Regions from separate parts of the Endozoicomonas sp. Z74 genome, predicted to be linked through region 1. Evidence: predicted binding sites of a transcription regulator. Region 1 holds the regulator's gene; the other holds the start of a gene.
The links. The regulator FNR, encoded in region 1, switches genes on or off when oxygen is low (the NO sensors DNR and NnrR bind a similar motif). The targets are predictions, from matches to a motif close to TTGATNTANATCAA.
Positions count from the first base shown of each region.

Region 2: ACNRUY_RS05030 (sulfatase family protein) is a predicted target of FNR. The motif match lies at 5,143-5,156, and genes of this name have one in related genera.

Region 1 covers NZ_JBLYZI010000013.1:51,036-59,381, reverse strand. The annotation lists gene ACNRUY_RS05970 (adenine phosphoribosyltransferase) at 200-757, opposite strand; gene fnr (fumarate/nitrate reduction transcriptional regulator Fnr) at 870-1,628, opposite strand; gene hemN (oxygen-independent coproporphyrinogen III oxidase) at 2,082-3,488, opposite strand; gene ACNRUY_RS05955 (sulfite exporter TauE/SafE family protein) at 3,822-4,520, opposite strand; gene ccoS (cbb3-type cytochrome oxidase assembly protein CcoS) at 4,587-4,790, opposite strand; gene ACNRUY_RS05945 (heavy metal translocating P-type ATPase) at 4,794-7,358, opposite strand; gene ACNRUY_RS05940 (FixH family protein) at 7,355-7,942, opposite strand; gene ccoG (cytochrome c oxidase accessory protein CcoG) at 7,958-8,346, opposite strand, start outside.
Region 2 covers NZ_JBLYZI010000011.1:13,594-21,939, forward strand. The annotation lists gene ACNRUY_RS05025 (hypothetical protein) at 1-3,132, opposite strand, end outside; gene ACNRUY_RS05030 (sulfatase family protein) at 3,376-4,932, opposite strand; gene ACNRUY_RS05035 (hypothetical protein) at 5,470-5,844, shown strand; gene ACNRUY_RS05040 (GDSL-type esterase/lipase family protein) at 5,978-6,652, shown strand; gene ACNRUY_RS05045 (alpha-L-fucosidase) at 6,735-8,303, shown strand; gene ACNRUY_RS05050 (phosphatase PAP2 family protein) at 8,344-8,346, opposite strand, start outside.

The sequences.
Region 1 (8,346 bases):
GTCTGTGACAGGGTATTTTCCCTGTTCTTATACGTAAAGTGAGCAGGCGATACCCTTTTGGGCAGTGCCCGTTTTATTGTCTGCCAGCAACCCCTTGCGGTAAGGGCTTGTCAGAAGGAAAACAGGCTTGGTGTTGTGCTTAATGGGGTTATCGTATCATTCCGGATATTCTATAACCCCATTAGTCAGGGGACTTTTATCAGTCGCCTGCAAAAGAACAGAGGGTAAAGGTGGGGATTCCTGCCTGATTCAACTTCTCGGAACCTTTAAGGTCGGGAAGATTGATGATAGCGGCTGCTTCCAACGTGGTAGCGCCTGCCTGGCTGATCAGGTGATGGGCGGCAAGCAGAGTGCCGCCGGTTGCGATCAGGTCATCAACCAGCAGAATGCGGTCTCCGGGCTTCATGGTGTCGTCATGGACTTCCAGGGTGGCGGTGCCGTATTCCAGCTGGTATTCCTGGCTCAGGGTGGTGCCGGGCAGTTTCCCCTTCTTTCGGAACAGTACCAGAGGTTTGTTTAATGTGTAGGCCAGTGTTGAGCCGATCAGGAAGCCTCTGGCATCCAGTGCGCCAATGCGATCCACATCTTTATTCTGGTAGCGTTCCACCAGAGTGTCTATGGTCAGACGCCAGGCCTTCGGGTTTTCAAACAGGGTGGTGATATCACGGAAAAGAATACCGGGCTCAGGCCAGTCCGGGATGGTTCTGATCTGGGATTGAAGGTATTCCAGGGCGGGTAGGCGTTGTTCTGTGGGCATGCCGTTTTGGCTCTGTTTCGGTCAATGATGCTCAGTGAGCACGGGGCTCACTGAATCCAACAGGCTACTGGCAGGGTAGCCCTTCAATCCGGGAAAGCTACCTCAGTTCTCCTCAGGCGCTGGTCACGATCTGGGTGGGGTCGATGGTTTTCCCCCCGGCCAGAGAGCAAAGCTCAACGGAGTTACGAATTTCAATTTCCTTGCCAACCGCTGAAATCAGGCCGTTTTTCTGGAACCTTGTGAACACCCGGCTGACCGTCTCGACGGCAAGTCCCAGGTAGTTGCCCATTTCGTTCCGGGACATGGACAGTCGGAATGACTGGGAAGAGAAACCCCGGCGACGGAAGCGGCTGGCCAGATTGATCAGGAAGGTGGCTATGCGTTCGTCGGCGTTTTTCTTGGACAGCAGCATCATCATCTGCTGATCTTCCCGGATCTTCTTGCTCATCAGGCGCATCAGGTGGCGACGCAGTTCCGGGAACTGATCCGCGAGCCCTTCCAGCTGTTCAAAGGGAATTTCACAGATCATGGTGGTTTCCATGGCCTGGGCAGACACTGGGTAAGTGTCGGTATCCATCCCGCTCAAACCGAGAATTTCGCTGGGCAGGTAGAAGGAGGTGATCTGTTCTTCACCTTCGTTGGTGGCGGTGTAGGTTTTGATCGCCCCTGAACGTACCGCAAATACACTGCTGAACGGATCACCCTCGAGGAAGAGGTGTTCACCCTTTTTCAGAGGGCGACCTCGCTTGATGATGTGATCCAGCTGGTCAATGTCTTTAATGCTGAGAGCCAGCGGCAGGCACAAGGAGCTGAGGCTGCAGTCTCTGCAGGCCACATGGCTTGGCTGTCGGACGTTGGGCTTGGACGTCATTGAGAGGCCTCAAAGTCGTATTGGCAAAATCGACTCAATTTTATGAAAATTGTTAACGAAGTGTAAGCTAGGTAAATACGCAAGTGAATAGCGTTAAAGTAGGTGTTTAATGCTATTGTGGAAACAACTTGTGCCAGTACGTTGTCTCCAGTAACACGATTGCGTCGTTTGTTCAGGGCGTCTCGCCTTGGCAAGCTTCTGAACCAGGCTCTTGACGTAAAGCCCCGTCAACTAAGGGGGGCAGAATACACTGGAGCACCGAGCCGACAGTGTCACAAAAGGTGTGCCACTGTCTGAAGTACGTTCGTTTATTTGTGTTGCCCGATTTTGCACCGATACCGCAGGCAAAGCAATGGTCAATGTTTGACTGGGGGGGTGTCGGACTTATGCTCGAATGCATAAGCCCGGAAGACTGAAGGAGTGGCTACTTTTTCGGTAGCTTTCTGGGAAAAGTCAGATGACTTTTGAGTAGCGGGGGATTGCCTCCTGCTTTTCCGTGGGCTTTGGCTGGTTCAGGTAATGATCGAACTGCATGCAGATGTTCCGGATCAGTAGTTTGCCTCTAGGGGTTACCACAATGCTTCGGTCTTCGTTCAGCGTCAGTAGCTCGTCATTGATCATAGGTTTGAGGCGTTCCAGCTCCTCAGCAAAGTATGTGTCAAAGGTGATGCCGAACTGTGTCTCTATTTTACCGGGTTGGAGCTGGAAGTGGCAGATCAGCTGGGTGATGACGGCCTGGCGGACTTTGTCGTCTTCTGTCATCTGAAGTCCCCGGACCATGGGGAGTCGGCCTTTGTCGATTTTTGTGAAGTAGTCTGATTCTTCCGTGGTGTTCTGGATGTAAGTGTCGCCCACCTGGCTGATGGAAGAGACGCCCATTCCTATAAGATCGCAGTGGCTGTGAGTTGTGTAACCCTGGAAGTTTCTGTGCAGGTTTCCGGTTTCCTGGGCGGTGGCCAGCTCATCATCGGGCAGGGCAAAGTGATCCATGCCAATGTATACGTAGCCCTGGTCCAGCAGCTTTTCAGTCGCTTGCTGCAGGATTTCCAACTTGACCTCCGGAGCAGGAAGGTCGTCGTCATTGATCCTGCGCTGAGGCTTGAAGCGGTGGGGCAGGTGGGCGTAGTTAAACAGCGACAGCCGGTCTGGTGCCATATCGATGACCCGGTCGATGGTATCCATAAAGCCAGGCACAGTCTGGAAAGGTAGGCCGTATATCAGGTCCATGTGAACGGACTTGAAAGCCATGGTTCTTGAAGCATCCAGTACTGATCGGACCATATTTTCAGGCTGAACCCGGTTGACGGCTCTCTGGACCCGTTCATCCAGATCCTGAACACCCATGCTGATGCGGTTAAAGCCAAGATCCCGCAAGGTATCCATCATCGGCCAGTCCACTTCGCGGGGGTCGAGTTCAATGGAGTAATCCGAGGTGTCGCCGCTCGTCAGTTGAAAATGCTGGCCGACCTTACCGATCAGGGCGCGCATTTGCTCGCTGCTGAGAAATGTTGGCGTCCCGCCTCCCAGGTGCAGCTGCTCAACTTTCTGCTCGGGAGAATACAGCTTGCTCTGCATTTCAATTTCACGGAACAAATACTCAAGGTATTTTTCCGAGCGGCTGCGGTGTTTGGTGACAATTTTATTGCAGGCGCAGTAATAGCAGACGTGTGAACAGAAGGGGATGTGGAAATAAAGCGACAGTGGCTTGATGGTAGAGGCGCTGAGTTGAGCGCTGGCCTGGTATAGCTCAGGGTTAAAGGTGTTATCAAATTGAACGGCGGTTGGATAAGAGGTGTAGCGAGGTCCCGACTGGTTATATCGTTCAATCAGGTCTTTATCCCAAACTGGCGCATTTTTCATAATCTGTCTCTGGCCGATCTCTCTGGCTATAAGCTTCGGTGTTTTGAAGCGTGCGGCTGTTTTGTCAATGCTGTGCTGCTGTTGCCGAGTTTTGAATGCTCAAACGTAGCAGTCTTATTGATGAATAGCTGTATTTTTTAAAAGTGTAGAGAAAGCTAAACCTGTATTCCTTGATGCGTGTCAATACGGGGCTGCCGAATTGGAATCAGTAGTTATCTGTTTCGATGAAAATATGAACACAGGCTGGAGGGGATTGCATATTACATGGGCTGAGGATGATTTGCGAGTATCAAATTCAGAAAGAAGAGCGCTTTCCGGTTATGTCGGAAGCGGCTAATGATGCGCTATCAATGTCATCAGCCATTCCTGGTGGGGGCCAGGCATGGCCCAGGCGCCAAACAGAATCACCATGATGCCGGCCATATTGCGGGTAAAGCTGGCTTGGATGAACTGGCTGAGCTGGCGGGAGAAGGCGCCGATCAGAAAAACCGCGGGCAGGGTGCCCAGCCCGAAACAGAACATGGCCAGTGCTCCGGTGACCGGTGAGCCCTGGCTGGCAGCCCAGACCAGATTGCTATAGACCAGGCCGCAGGGCAGCCAGCCCCAGAGCATCCCCAGTATCAGTGCGTTGCCTGGGGATTGTATGGGCAGAAGTTTGCTGGCTATGGGTTGAATATAACGCCATAGTTGCTGCCCGGCGCGCTCAAAGTAAGTCAGTCCTCGCCACCACCCTGTGAGATAGAGGCCCATGGCGATCATCATCAATCCGGCAAAATAACGCAGCGCCATTTTCGCCCAGGGACTGAGATCACCCAGAAACCAGCCGATACCGGCCAGTAGAAAGCCGGCCAGGGCATAGCTCAGCAAACGGCCGCAATGGTAGAGCAGCATCAGCCCGAGCACCTGGACCCGGCTTTTACCCTGAATGGAAAGACTCAAGGCGGATGTGATTCCCCCACACATGCCAATGCAGTGGGCACTGCCCAGCAGGCCCAGAGTCAGTGCGGTTATAAAAATGGATAGATCACTCATACTGCTTCCAGATCTTTGTGTGTAGCTCTGTTTAGTGTTCTGGTGTATGCCACCGGCATTTTCCGCTCATGGCTGTTTGGATGTCTCAGGGGTTGACGACGGTTGACTGTTTCTGGTTCGAGTTTCCGACTCCGGTTCGTCAAACAGAATGCTGTGTGCCGGTCCTTCCAGGTCATCAAACTGGCCATCATCCACGGCCCAGAAAAACACTTTGATGGCAAGGGCGACCAGAATCAGGGCCAGGGGGATCAGGATAATCAGGCTTTCCATAGGTCAGAACGATGCTCCTGTTGATTGTCCGGGGTGGGGCTGAGATTGAGCGTCTGCTGTCTGCTGACCGGGTTTCTTTCTGGTTGTGGTTTCTGTCTTGTTGCCTCCCTGCCGGCTTAGCCGCAGAGCATTGCCAACCACAATCAGAGAGCTGAGTGCCATACCGATGGCCGCCATCCAGGGGGCGACCATGCCTGCAGCGGCCAGTGGCAGGGCAGAAAGGTTATAGCCCAGAGCCCAGGCAAGGTTCTGGCGGATGATCTTCCGGGTTCTATGGGTGAGGATAAACGCATCCGCAAGCCGCTCAAGGTGGCCGGATATCAATACCGCATCAGCGCTGGTTCGTGCAAGATCTGAGGCATTTCCCATGGCCATGGAGATATCTGCCCCGGCCAGAACCGGTACGTCATTAATACCGTCACCTACCATCAGGACATGCTGGCCTTTTTGCTGGAGCGTCTGGATAAACGACAGTTTTTCGTCCGGGCTGGTCCCGGACTGCCACTGGGTAATGCCCAGTTCCAGGGCCGTGGCAGCCACCACCGGCTCGGCATCCCCACTGAGCAGGGTGACTTCTTTGCCCATGCTATGCAGGCGGCTGATGGTAGCAGCGGCCTCCGGGCGCAGGCTGTCGGTAATCCGGAACCAGCACAAGGGCTGGTTGTTACGGGCCAGCAGCAGCCATTGTCCTGTTTTGGCCGGTGTCGTCGGGGTGTGTTCGGGGCAGGCAAAACCGGGGCGCCCAATTCGATAACGGGTGCCGTCTATCTCCCCTTCCAATCCCTGGCCGAGATGGTTGGTTACATTATGCGCTGGACTGGAAAGAGGGTCGTCTAAACCGGTAAATGCCCGGGCGATGGGGTGTTCTGAGTGGGCTTCCAGAGCGGCAGCAAACTTTGTCAGCTGCTCTGTAGAGTTTTTCTCCTGAGAGGCTGAACCATTGACGGGGAGCACCTCTGCCAGGGAGAGCTCTCCCCGGGTAAGGGTACCGGTTTTATCGAAAATCACGTGGTCGATGGCCGCCAGTCCTTCCAGAACATGTCCCCGGGTTACCAGAAGCCCAAGGTTGTGCAGATAGCCAGTTGCCGCTGTCAGGGCCGCAGGGGTTGCCAGGGAGAGGGCGCAGGGGCAGGTGACCACAAGTACGGAAAGGGTGATCCAGAAGGCATCCTCCGGGGCAATGCCGGACCAGCCCCAATAGACGAAAATGGCCACCAGCAGGACGCAGGCCACAAACCATCCGGCCACTCTGTCGGCCAGGCGGGCAATGGCGGGTTTGTCCTGCCGGGCCCGTTTGAGCAGCTGAATGATGCCTGCCACCCGGGTCTGCTCTCCCACCTGGGTGATTCTGACTTCAATGGTGTGGTCCACATTCAGGCTGCTGCACAACAGATTGTCGCCAGCCTGTTTTTCTACGGGCATGTATTCGCCGGTCAGCATGGATTCGTTGACACTGCTGGCGCCATGGAGCAGAACGCCGTCTGCCGGGATGGCATCACCCGGCAGTACTCGAACATGGTCGCCTGGCTGAAGGTCGGCCACGGGTACCCGGATAAAACGACCCTCCACTTTTTTCAGACAGCTCGGGGGCAGCAGGTTGGCCAGTGTTCTTGCGGCACGGGCGGTGGCATGTCGGGCCCGGAGTTCCAGGTAGCGGCCGGTAAGAAGGAAAAAGGTGAACATGGAGACCGAATCGTAATAGACCTCACCACTGGCAAAAAAGGTGGCCCAGAGGCTGGCCAGATAGGCACCGCCAATGGCAATGGAGACCGGAACGTCCATCCCCAGGTGGCGGATTCTGAGGTCACGCCAGGCTGCCTTGAAAAAGGGGGCGGCTGCATAAAAGACCACGGGAGTGGCAACAATAGCGCTCATGACCCGAATGAAGTCCCGGTAGTGGTCTGCCATATCATTACTGATGGCGCCGGAATAGAGGGCAATGGCATACATCATTACCTGCATGGCTCCGATGCCGGCCACAGCCAGTCGTCGTATAAATTGCCGGTTTTCCTGTTTGAGAAGGGCTTCCTGCCGGTCGGAGCGCCAGGGAAAGGCTTTATAGCCAATCCGGTGTATTTCCAGGAGGAGGGAACTCAGGGGGAGGGTATCCGGTTGCCAGATAATCTGGGCTTCATGGGTACTGAGATTGACGTTGACTTGCTCAACCCCTTCAAGAGCGCCAATATGGTTTTCCAGCAGCCAGATGCAGGCCGCGCAAGTGATGCCTTCAATCAGCAGGCTGGCCATCCTGAGATTGTCCTCTGGTGCCTGGTGGCTTTCCTTCGGGTTATGATTTCGGTTCTGGTATGGCTGGACAAAGTCTTTCTGGATATCCTCACGGTCGTAGACCAGCAGTTCTTCCCGGAGTCGCGGGCTGACCCCCGAGGCCTGCTGGCCGGTATCGGTGCGGTGCCGGTAATAGCCGTCCAGTCCTCCGGCGACAATGGCTTCGGTGACTGCCTTGCATCCCGGACAGCACATAGGCTGGTGGACCCCTTCCACTTCGGCCTGGAAGACGACGGGCTCTTCGACGGGCAGTGAGCAGTGAAAACAGCGGATATCGGTCATTGGGTTACAGGCGGATAAAGGTTAATCGGCTCGCCCGGTGTTACCACGGTTTCCATGGTGACTTTCCAGCCCGTTTCATAGCCCACCTCAGGAATGTAGGCATCCTGGGTTTCCAGTTGCAGGTAATAGCGCCCTGCTACCAGCTCCTGAAGCTGGCCGACGTATTCCCCACTGACGGCCCGCTTGAGCGTAAGGGTTTTATCCTGCTTTTTGAACACCGGTGACAGAAAACTGAGTGTCAATTGCTCTGGCCACTCTTCCAGGCTTCCCTGGACAGCCACTCGAACCTCTCCAATCAGGTCATCAACGGTCACCGTCGCCTGAATGCCGAGCGTTCTGGCATTGTGGGTTCGGGTCCTGTCGTGATTGATGGCTTTACCGCTTTTGTAATAATCGTCGATCACGACGCTGTCCTGGTTGGAGAAAGCGGTGTACAGCTGGAAGCTCCCCCAGCAGAAGGTGACCAGCAGGATGCCGACGATATACCAGGCCCAGGGTTCCCTGTACCAGGGAGTGAATGGTTCCCTTGCAACTCTCCGCCCGGTAGGGGGGGCGCTATTGGCCGGTGAATTCTGATGCGTCATTGTCATGGGTATCCTTTACTGCCTGGGTACCATAAACCGGCTTTCTGCCGTAACTGCCTCCAGGCCTGGCTGGCTGGAAGTAATGCTGAACCGGATGGTTCGGGTGGTTGGGGCGCCCTGAATAATGGGAGCGTTTACCCGAACCACCTGTTGGTCGACACTGCCTGGTGCAACGACAAATGTCGTTTTGCCGGGCAATCTCAGATTTTCAATGCCTGCTACTTGCACGCTGATCTCATGGGGCTTCTGATCTTTATTGGCAATTTTCAGGATAAAGATGTTTTCAATGCGGTCATCACTGATTTCCCGGTACAGCACATTCCTGTCCCTGAGCACATCCAGCTCCATGGGAACACGGTTGTTCAGGCTGTAAAGAAACAGGCCGATCATCACAGTCAGTGCGG
Region 2 (8,346 bases), on a different contig from region 1:
TACATCAAAGCGGTAGATATACCGGGTTCCAAGTGGATCATTGGCCACTTCATCAGAAAAGGTGCGGACAACCTTCTGAGTCCCTGTCTGCCCGGTTTTGCGCAGCATCCTAAGCGCCATCACCCCATCTTCTTCAGGATGGCTCTCAACTCTGGCTCCTGCGCTTAAGCTCCAAAGGTGGTCACCACTGGAAAAGTCACCATTCTCAATGGATTCATCGGCTCCACGGCGGACAACCGAGGTATTATCAAACAGGAACACACTGTTTCCTTCCACCCCGTACTCTATAAGGAGTGACTCCGCACCCGCTGGCTTGCTGGTAGCCACCTCAAGCTCCACAAGTCCGTCAGCAACAGCCGCGGTATTACTCAACTGCTGCCCGCCAATTGGCTGGCCAGACCGCCCCAGCCATTGCAACCTCATCACGGCAAGACCGCTGCCAGAAATCCCCCTTGCATTGCTACGGACAATATAGCGACTGCTCTCAAGATCCAGTGGCAGGTCAAGGCGCTGAAATAAACGTCCACCATTATCAATGCGGGCGCTTTGTCCAACGATTCCGACCTGTTCTACGTTGACGTTTCCGTCAACAGACCAACCCTCAAGACCTCGTTCAAAGGCCGGGTTGGTAAACCGCACAGGGCGACCATCCAGCTCATTCACCCGATCCTCAAGCTCCAGCCATTCACCTTCCGGGTCTATCACTTCGTAGCGGTTATGAGCCACACCCTCAGGCAGGGTAAAAGGCGACAGCTGGAACCCATAGGAAGTACGGGAACCATCTGAATCAATCCCCACAACACGCCGGGGGGTAATATTTGAGTAGGTTAATGTCACTGAGCCAGCGCGGCTGGATTCAGTCACCTCCGGGCGATAAAAAGCAGACCGGAAACGGTCGATGGTGCCCGGCTGAATGGCCTCTACCAGACCGACTCCACCAAACCAGAAATCCGCAATGCCTACCGCCTTCATGGTGTAGGAAGCGTCTTTCATGGACCAGCGGGTCAGCATAGAGATCGGCTCTTCACCCGATGCATTGTTCATCTCCTGGCGAACCCCGTCACGATAAGCCATATAGGCCCCTACAACCGGTGCCGTATGCCCATGTTGCCCAAAACCAAGCACTGCCGGGAAATGAATGATGTCATTGGGGTGATCGGACGGTCCATCGGCATAATAGCCACCACAGGGCAGGTTTTCAGGGTTAGGGGTTGGGCATTTGGGCTGGTTACCTGCGGAGAATGCCGCAAAGTAAGGTGCTCCCATATCGTCAGTCTCAGCCATGGTGACGGCATAGTAATTCCGGTTCCATGCATTCCAGTCAGGGGCATCGAAATGGTGCTTGAGAATCAATGTCCCCCCCATGACGATAAAGGCGGCATGATCAGCCTTGATCACCGGCTCCCCGGCCAGCCAGTTATCCACCCTGAAATTATCCCGGTCATACACATATTCGGCGTAATCACGGGTGGCCAGAGGATCCTGGGCGGCACCAATATCCCCAAACAACCAGGTCTCATTGGACATCTGGTTGTTATTGGGCAGCGGCCCATGATCATCATTAGTCCAGGTAATAAACTGATTGCCGTTTATGGTATCCGAAGAACGTTTGACCAGCTGCCGGAGGTACTCTTTGTAGAGCTTCAGGTTTTGATTGTCCGGATACATTTCCACCGCCTTATAAGCAGCCGGCAGAAACTTCATGCTGATGTAGACCTGGGGTTGGGGGTTATCCGCATGGGGTTTGCCATTGCGATCATAATGCCTGACAAAATGCCCATCCACCGTTCGAACGCCCCCGTAGCCATCAGGGTGGAGGCCGGCATGTCGCTGTATCAACAACTCGACCAGAGTTTCAATGTCCGGGTCCGGCCTGACCTGGTCAATGGCCATTAACAGAAACAAAGCCCAGCCGACATTATCCGCCACCGGATCTCTATTAGGAGCACTCCCCGACTGGACAATCTTGCTGATCAGAAAACCTTCCCGGCCCGTCACATTGCCGGTACCGGACAGGCCGCCATGGTCAATCAGGCTTTTGATGGCAGCCGTATACTGACCCAGCTCATCCTCAAGCCATTGATCGTAACTGAGCCGGGCATCGCGACTGTCCGACATCATCAGAACCTGCTCACTGGCCAGCATCATTCTGCCATCCGCGGTGGCGGCGATATCCGTGACTTCAGGCGCTACCGGAGTGTAAGCCACAGGGGTTACCCCCCCTCCCTGGCGCAGTTCAGCCATAGGGACCTTGAGAACGCGCCCTCCTCTCTGAACCTGCTCCAGCATATAAAGCCCCTGGGAGTCGTCGCTGCCATACACCCTTCCCATGGTCAGACCAGCCAGCCCCTCTCCTTTGGCGATCACTGACTTTCCACTGCCGTCGGGGTGCATCTTCATAAGGCTGGTGGCGGTGGTTGCATAAAGCGTGTTGCCTGGCATATCCACAGCCAGTCCCGTTACCGGCGCGCTGGTAGGAGTCAACTGACGGGCAAATTCCCACTGACCGGTATAGGCCACATTACGGCTGGCATCATAGCGGTAAATGCCTGAGTCACTGCCCACATACAACTGACCTTTAAAATAAGTAAGGCCATACCGGCCGGAGCCCTGCTCAGAAAGGGTGACCCGATCAAAGACTTTAAGCGCTTCAGTGTTGGTATTAAAAGAGAGAATCGCGTCTCTGTCCTGCCCGGCTTCACCGGAGCAGACGGCCAGGTAAAGAAAACGGCCTGAAGGCGTCAGCGTCATGCCACAGACACCGCTGTTTCCGGAAGATTCAGAAGAGCCCGCAGAAAAACTCATCCCTGCGACAGTGGCAATATCACCGGCATCGATACGGTGTAAAACCTGTTCACGAACATCCCTGATCTCGATATAGTCCGCCTCAGTATCGGCCACCGCATACAGACCGGAAAGCTGGGCTGCACTGACCATGGAGGCACGACTGCTGTCAAATGCCCAGTCCTCCATCTGCACATAAGCGGGTATTTCCGGATCAGGGCCCGGAGGGAGGCCGGCACTGTTATCAGTCTCATCCCCCCCACAACCTGTCAGCAACAAGGCTGCAGAACCCAGCAGAGCACAACGAACCGCCCGGCTCATTGGCAACAACCACGATTGATCATCCATAGTGTATTTCACCCACTTCTCCCCATACCTTTCTTAAACTGATTTCGGTTCAGTCGCTTTCCGGAAACCAAAAAAAAACCCTGCAGGACTTATCAGCCACTGATCCACACAGACCTGAAGAATGAGGGGCAACAGGCCTGCCTTCTTTTCGATATAACATCGATAAAAAAAGCGGTTCAGCATTTGATAAACCCAGGCAGGGTTAAAGACATCAGCGACCAACCGATGACATTCTCAAAATAATCAAGAGTTCTGTTTCTTATTACGCCCCTGGCGTTTGGCCCGCTTGGCGGCTCTCTTGGCTTCAATGGCCTCTTTCTGCTCCTCGGGCATCAGGCTGTCCTTGTCCGGATAGTGAGTGGCCATCAGTTCACGCATTTTTTCAGGATTATCCCGCGCCTCAAAAATCTTCAGCACCGGATCATCATTGCTCTTCATCCAGGTTTCCAGCCTGGCACGGTATTCCTGTACCAGCTTCTTATATTCCGGATTGTTAACCAGGTTCCGGGTGTTACCAGGATCGTTATTCAAGTCAAAAAACTCTTCCGGCACCCGTTTGCGGAAATAGTCCGCTCTTTTCTGTTGCTCAGCATCACCGGAGCTTTTCATCAGATTAATCGTGGCCCGGTCATACCCTACCCGAAACTGGGAAAAGCCCGTGAATGCATTAAATGTGTAGCCATAGTCCCTGCCCTGAATGGCCCGCATGGGGGTGGCCGGACCGCCGATTTTGTAGTCAATCTGGGAGAAGGCAAAGTCACGGTTATCCTGCTTTTCCCCCCGCAACAGCGGCAACAGAGAGCGACCATCAACCGTGTCGGGAATGTCAACACCCGCCGCCTCCAGCATGGTGGGCATCAGATCCACCAGGGATACCACATGCTCTTTATCCACATGACCGTTCTTCAGGCCGCCCTTTGGCCACTGAACCAGTAAAGGAGTTCTGGTGCTGGCCAGGTAAGTATTGGCTTTGGCAAACGGGAAAGGAGAACCATTATCCGATACAAACATCACCAGGGTATTGTCCGCCACACCGGTTTCGTTCAATGCATCCAGAACTTTGCCTACGGTGTCGTCCAGTCGACGCACGGAATTGTAATAGTGGGACAGATCAAGACGAACTTCAGGGTAATCCGGCAAATAAGAGGGTACTTTTACCTCATCCGGTGAATAGAGCCTGGATGGTTTTTTCTCATCATTGCCCAACCGCCTTGCTTCGGGATCATAAAAAACCCGGTGAGGATCGTGGGAGTTAACCATTAAAAAGAACGGTTTTCCGGCCTTTTTACTTTGTTCAATATAAGTTTTGGTTCGCTCATGATAGAGCTGTGGAGAACGCCCAGCCCCCAGGTCATTGGCATCGTATGAGTAATCCCAGCGATAATTCATGTCCGGTGTGGAATGACTGACTTTCCCCAGGATACCGGTTCGATACCCTTTACCCGCCAGAGTAGTCATGATGGTGGGGACTTTCTTCTTCATATGAATAAAGCCCATCATACCGGAATGGGTACTGTACATTCCGGTCAGCATACTGGACCGGCTTGGCTGGCAGATGGCATGGTTGACATGGGCATGTTCGAACTGAACTCCCTGTCGCCCCAAACGATCCAGATTAGGGGTCAGATCCGGCAACTCGTTGTCGAACAGGCTGTATGCCTCATAGCCAAGATCATCCGCTGTGATCAGCATAATATTCACCGGAGCACTTTCTGCCCACGCCCAGGAAGAAGCGACCAGACAGCCAGTAGCCAGACTTGTGGTCAACCCTCTGGTCAGAAAAGCAGTTGTTTTTTTCATAGACAAAACGCCCTGGTACTGAGAGGCCATCAGAAAAACAGTGTCTCTTAAAGACGGCTGTAATATAAACGTTTCACTGAACTCGAATCAAGGCGCTCGAAGTTTGCTGAAACAGCCTAGGAAAGGAGAACCTCTGTCCATAAATACCCGGCCTCAGGCCTTTTCAGCAAATTGCCGTCTTGTTCTCAACCAACAGAAAATAACATTTTTTTGATATACGTCAGTTTTCCTGCAGAGGAATGTCTACGCTTTGTCTGCAGCCACTGAATATAAGGGCTGCTCACTTCTATCGGGCCCTCGAAAACAACAACTGCACCTCACTTCTGAACAATAGATAGCCGAACAAGTGCAATTTATGACCCTGATCAATGTGACTCTTTAATCAGTTGCGTTCTCTGTTGACGCCTTTCAACAACTGCCGTATGTTTTTGGCCAATGTTGAAACGTTTCTTTCATGAAATCGTTACTCTAACTTTTCTGCTACGCCTGACAGGCTGGCCTCCAGTTCTCAGCACCTTATTTGAATGGAAGGTTGTTATGAAAATGAATTTTGGAAAAACCCTCTCATCTCTGGTTGCCGGCCTGGCCCTGGCCTGCTCTGTCAATGTCTCCGCTGCGGACATCAGCCCCAAAGCCATGAACAAGATTGAAAAAGACGTGGCTACCATGGCCCAGGTTATGGATCTGAATAAGCAACAGGCTGAGAAAGTGACGGCACTGAAAACCACCCTGTTTATCAATAACCGGGACACCCGAAAGAAATATGCGAACGATCCATCAGCATTGAAAGAAGCCCGCAAAGCCAATATGAGAGCCTACCAGAAAGCTCTGACCAACTCTGTTTCCCAAAAGCAGATGCAGGCATTCAGAGCCTTTCGAAAAGAGCAGATGGCCCAGAAGAAAAAGGGCTGAATCCGCCGTCATCCTCTGACAGCCCGACAAGGGATGGATCGCTTATTCATAGCGGTTTTATACAATGTGCGGGCTGCCCCCTCAAAGCCATCGCCAAAGCGATGGCTTTTTTATGGATCACCCAGGAAATCCAATGAAAATAATGTTTCGTGCCTCAGTCAGAGTTTTCCTGCTTGGCATTCTGTTACTGACCGGAGAAACCGCCATGGCAAAGACCAGGACCATTGCCTGCGTAGGCGACAGCATCACCTTTGGCCTCACCGTTGAAAACCGTGACGTCTATTCCTATCCAGCCGTTCTTCAAACCCTCGTGAATGAACACTGGAAGGTCATGAATTTTGGTGAAAATGGCGCAACCGCCATAAGGGACACCCCTAAATTCACCCCCTATGTCAAAAGACGCTCCTACCATAAAAGCCTGGACTCAAACCCTTCCATCGTCGTCATCATGCTGGGCGCCAATGATTCAAAACCGGCTTTCTGGGACAGAAAGGCCTATCGGGATCATATGGTTACCCTGATCAATGAATACAAGTCACTTCCAACCCGGCCTGAGATCTTCCTTGGAACCCCGGTGAAGAGCTTCACCACTAAACAGGGGCCCTGGGATGTCAATGAGGGCAACCTTTCTGTAGCCCGGGATATCATTGCCAGCGATATTGCCAGAGTCACCGGAAGCACCCTTATTGAAGTGACTCCTCTACTGGACAGCAAATCGTACTTCTCCCCCGACGGTGTCCACCCTAATAAAGTAGGGGCAAAAGCGATTGCCAAAGCCATTTTTGCCGGTTTAAAAGATCACCTCTGAATCCGCAACCCCTGAAACAGGGCCTGCCGGGCAGGCTCTTCCACCCGACCTTTCCCTGCAGACAAACCTCTAAAACAAAAGCATGCAAACCACAGCGCTACCCAAGTTAAGAATCTCCGCCCTTGCCCTCACTGCCAGCCTGGTTGCCGGCTGCGCACCGGCCGAAAACAACAGCAACGTCATCAAGCCCGAGGGGGAAAAATACCAGCCAACCCCGGAATCTCTCAGCCACTACGAGGTGCCCGAATGGTATCAGGACGCCAAATTTGGCGTCTGGGCTCACTGGGGTCCCTATTCGGTGCCAGAATACCGGGGTTACCATGCTGCGGAATGGTATCCAAGGCATATGTACAGCCGGAAGAACAACGAAAATAACTTTTTCAAACACCACAGTGAACACTATGGTGATCCCGCCGAATTTGGCTACAAGGACTTGATCCCTTTGTTCAAGGCCGAACAGTTTGACCCGGATAAGTGGATGGATCTGGCGGTTGAGGCCGGGGCTAAATTCTACACCGTTGTCGCACAGCATCACGACGGGTTTGCCATGTATAACAGCCAGCACACCCGCTGGAACTCCGTTGAAATGGGCCCGGAGAGAGACATCACTGGCGAGCTGCTCGAAGCCGCCCGAAAACGGGGACTGAAAACCGGCGTTTCCAACCATTTCGCCTTTAATCTTGAATATTACCGGATGAACCATGAAGAGGGCGGCGACGTTGGTCCCGACACTTACGACCTCTATGGGCATGGTAAAGCGGTGGATCAATGGTATCTGGAGCGATGGTGGAACCGAACAACTGAAGTCGTCGATATTTACCAGCCCGACCTTTACTACTTCGACTGGGGCTGGAACAAATGGCCGGAATTCGAACAACCCAGAAAGGATTTCCTCGCCTATTTCTACAACAAGTCGATAGCGTTCGGCAAAGGCACTTTTGGCCAGCCCGGCGTAGTGATGAACTTTAAAAACAAGCGTATGCTGCCACAAGGAAGCGCTGTTCTGAATATGGAAAGGGGACGCTTTAACCGGATCCTGCCCATGACCTGGCAACAGGACACTTCCATCAGCAAGCATTCCTGGAGTTATGCCAGAAACGATGAATACTGGTCTGCCAACGAACTGGTGGATCAACTGGTGGATGTGGTGTCCAAAAATGGGGTCGTAATGCTGAATTTCGGTCCCCGTGCCGACGGTTCAATCCCTGAGGAATATACCTCCCGACTCAGGAAAATCGGCCAATGGCTGAAGCTTAATGGCGAAGCGATCTACAAAACCCGTCCGTTCCAGATATACGGCGAAGGGCCAACGGTGGTTACCCATGAAAACAGGAAGGCACTTCATGACTACGGCTACCATTATAAAGCTCAGGATATTCGCTTTACCCGAAGCAAGGATAACAGAACCCTGTATGCCATCGCACTGAACTGGCCCGGCGACGGAAAGGAGCTAGTGATCACTTCGCTCAACAAAAAGGCAATGAATCTGTCCAGCCTCCAATCGGTAACCATGCCCGGGGTCGAGGGTGAGCTTGGCCATCGCCAGACCGATAAAGGCCTGATCGTGACCATGCCCGGTGAAAAACCCACGAACTATGCCCACCCGGTCATTCTTCGTTTTTCTGAAAAGCTCCCTTTATTAGCTAACTGACCGAACCCTGTCTTCCATGGGTTTCCATGGAAGACATCAATCA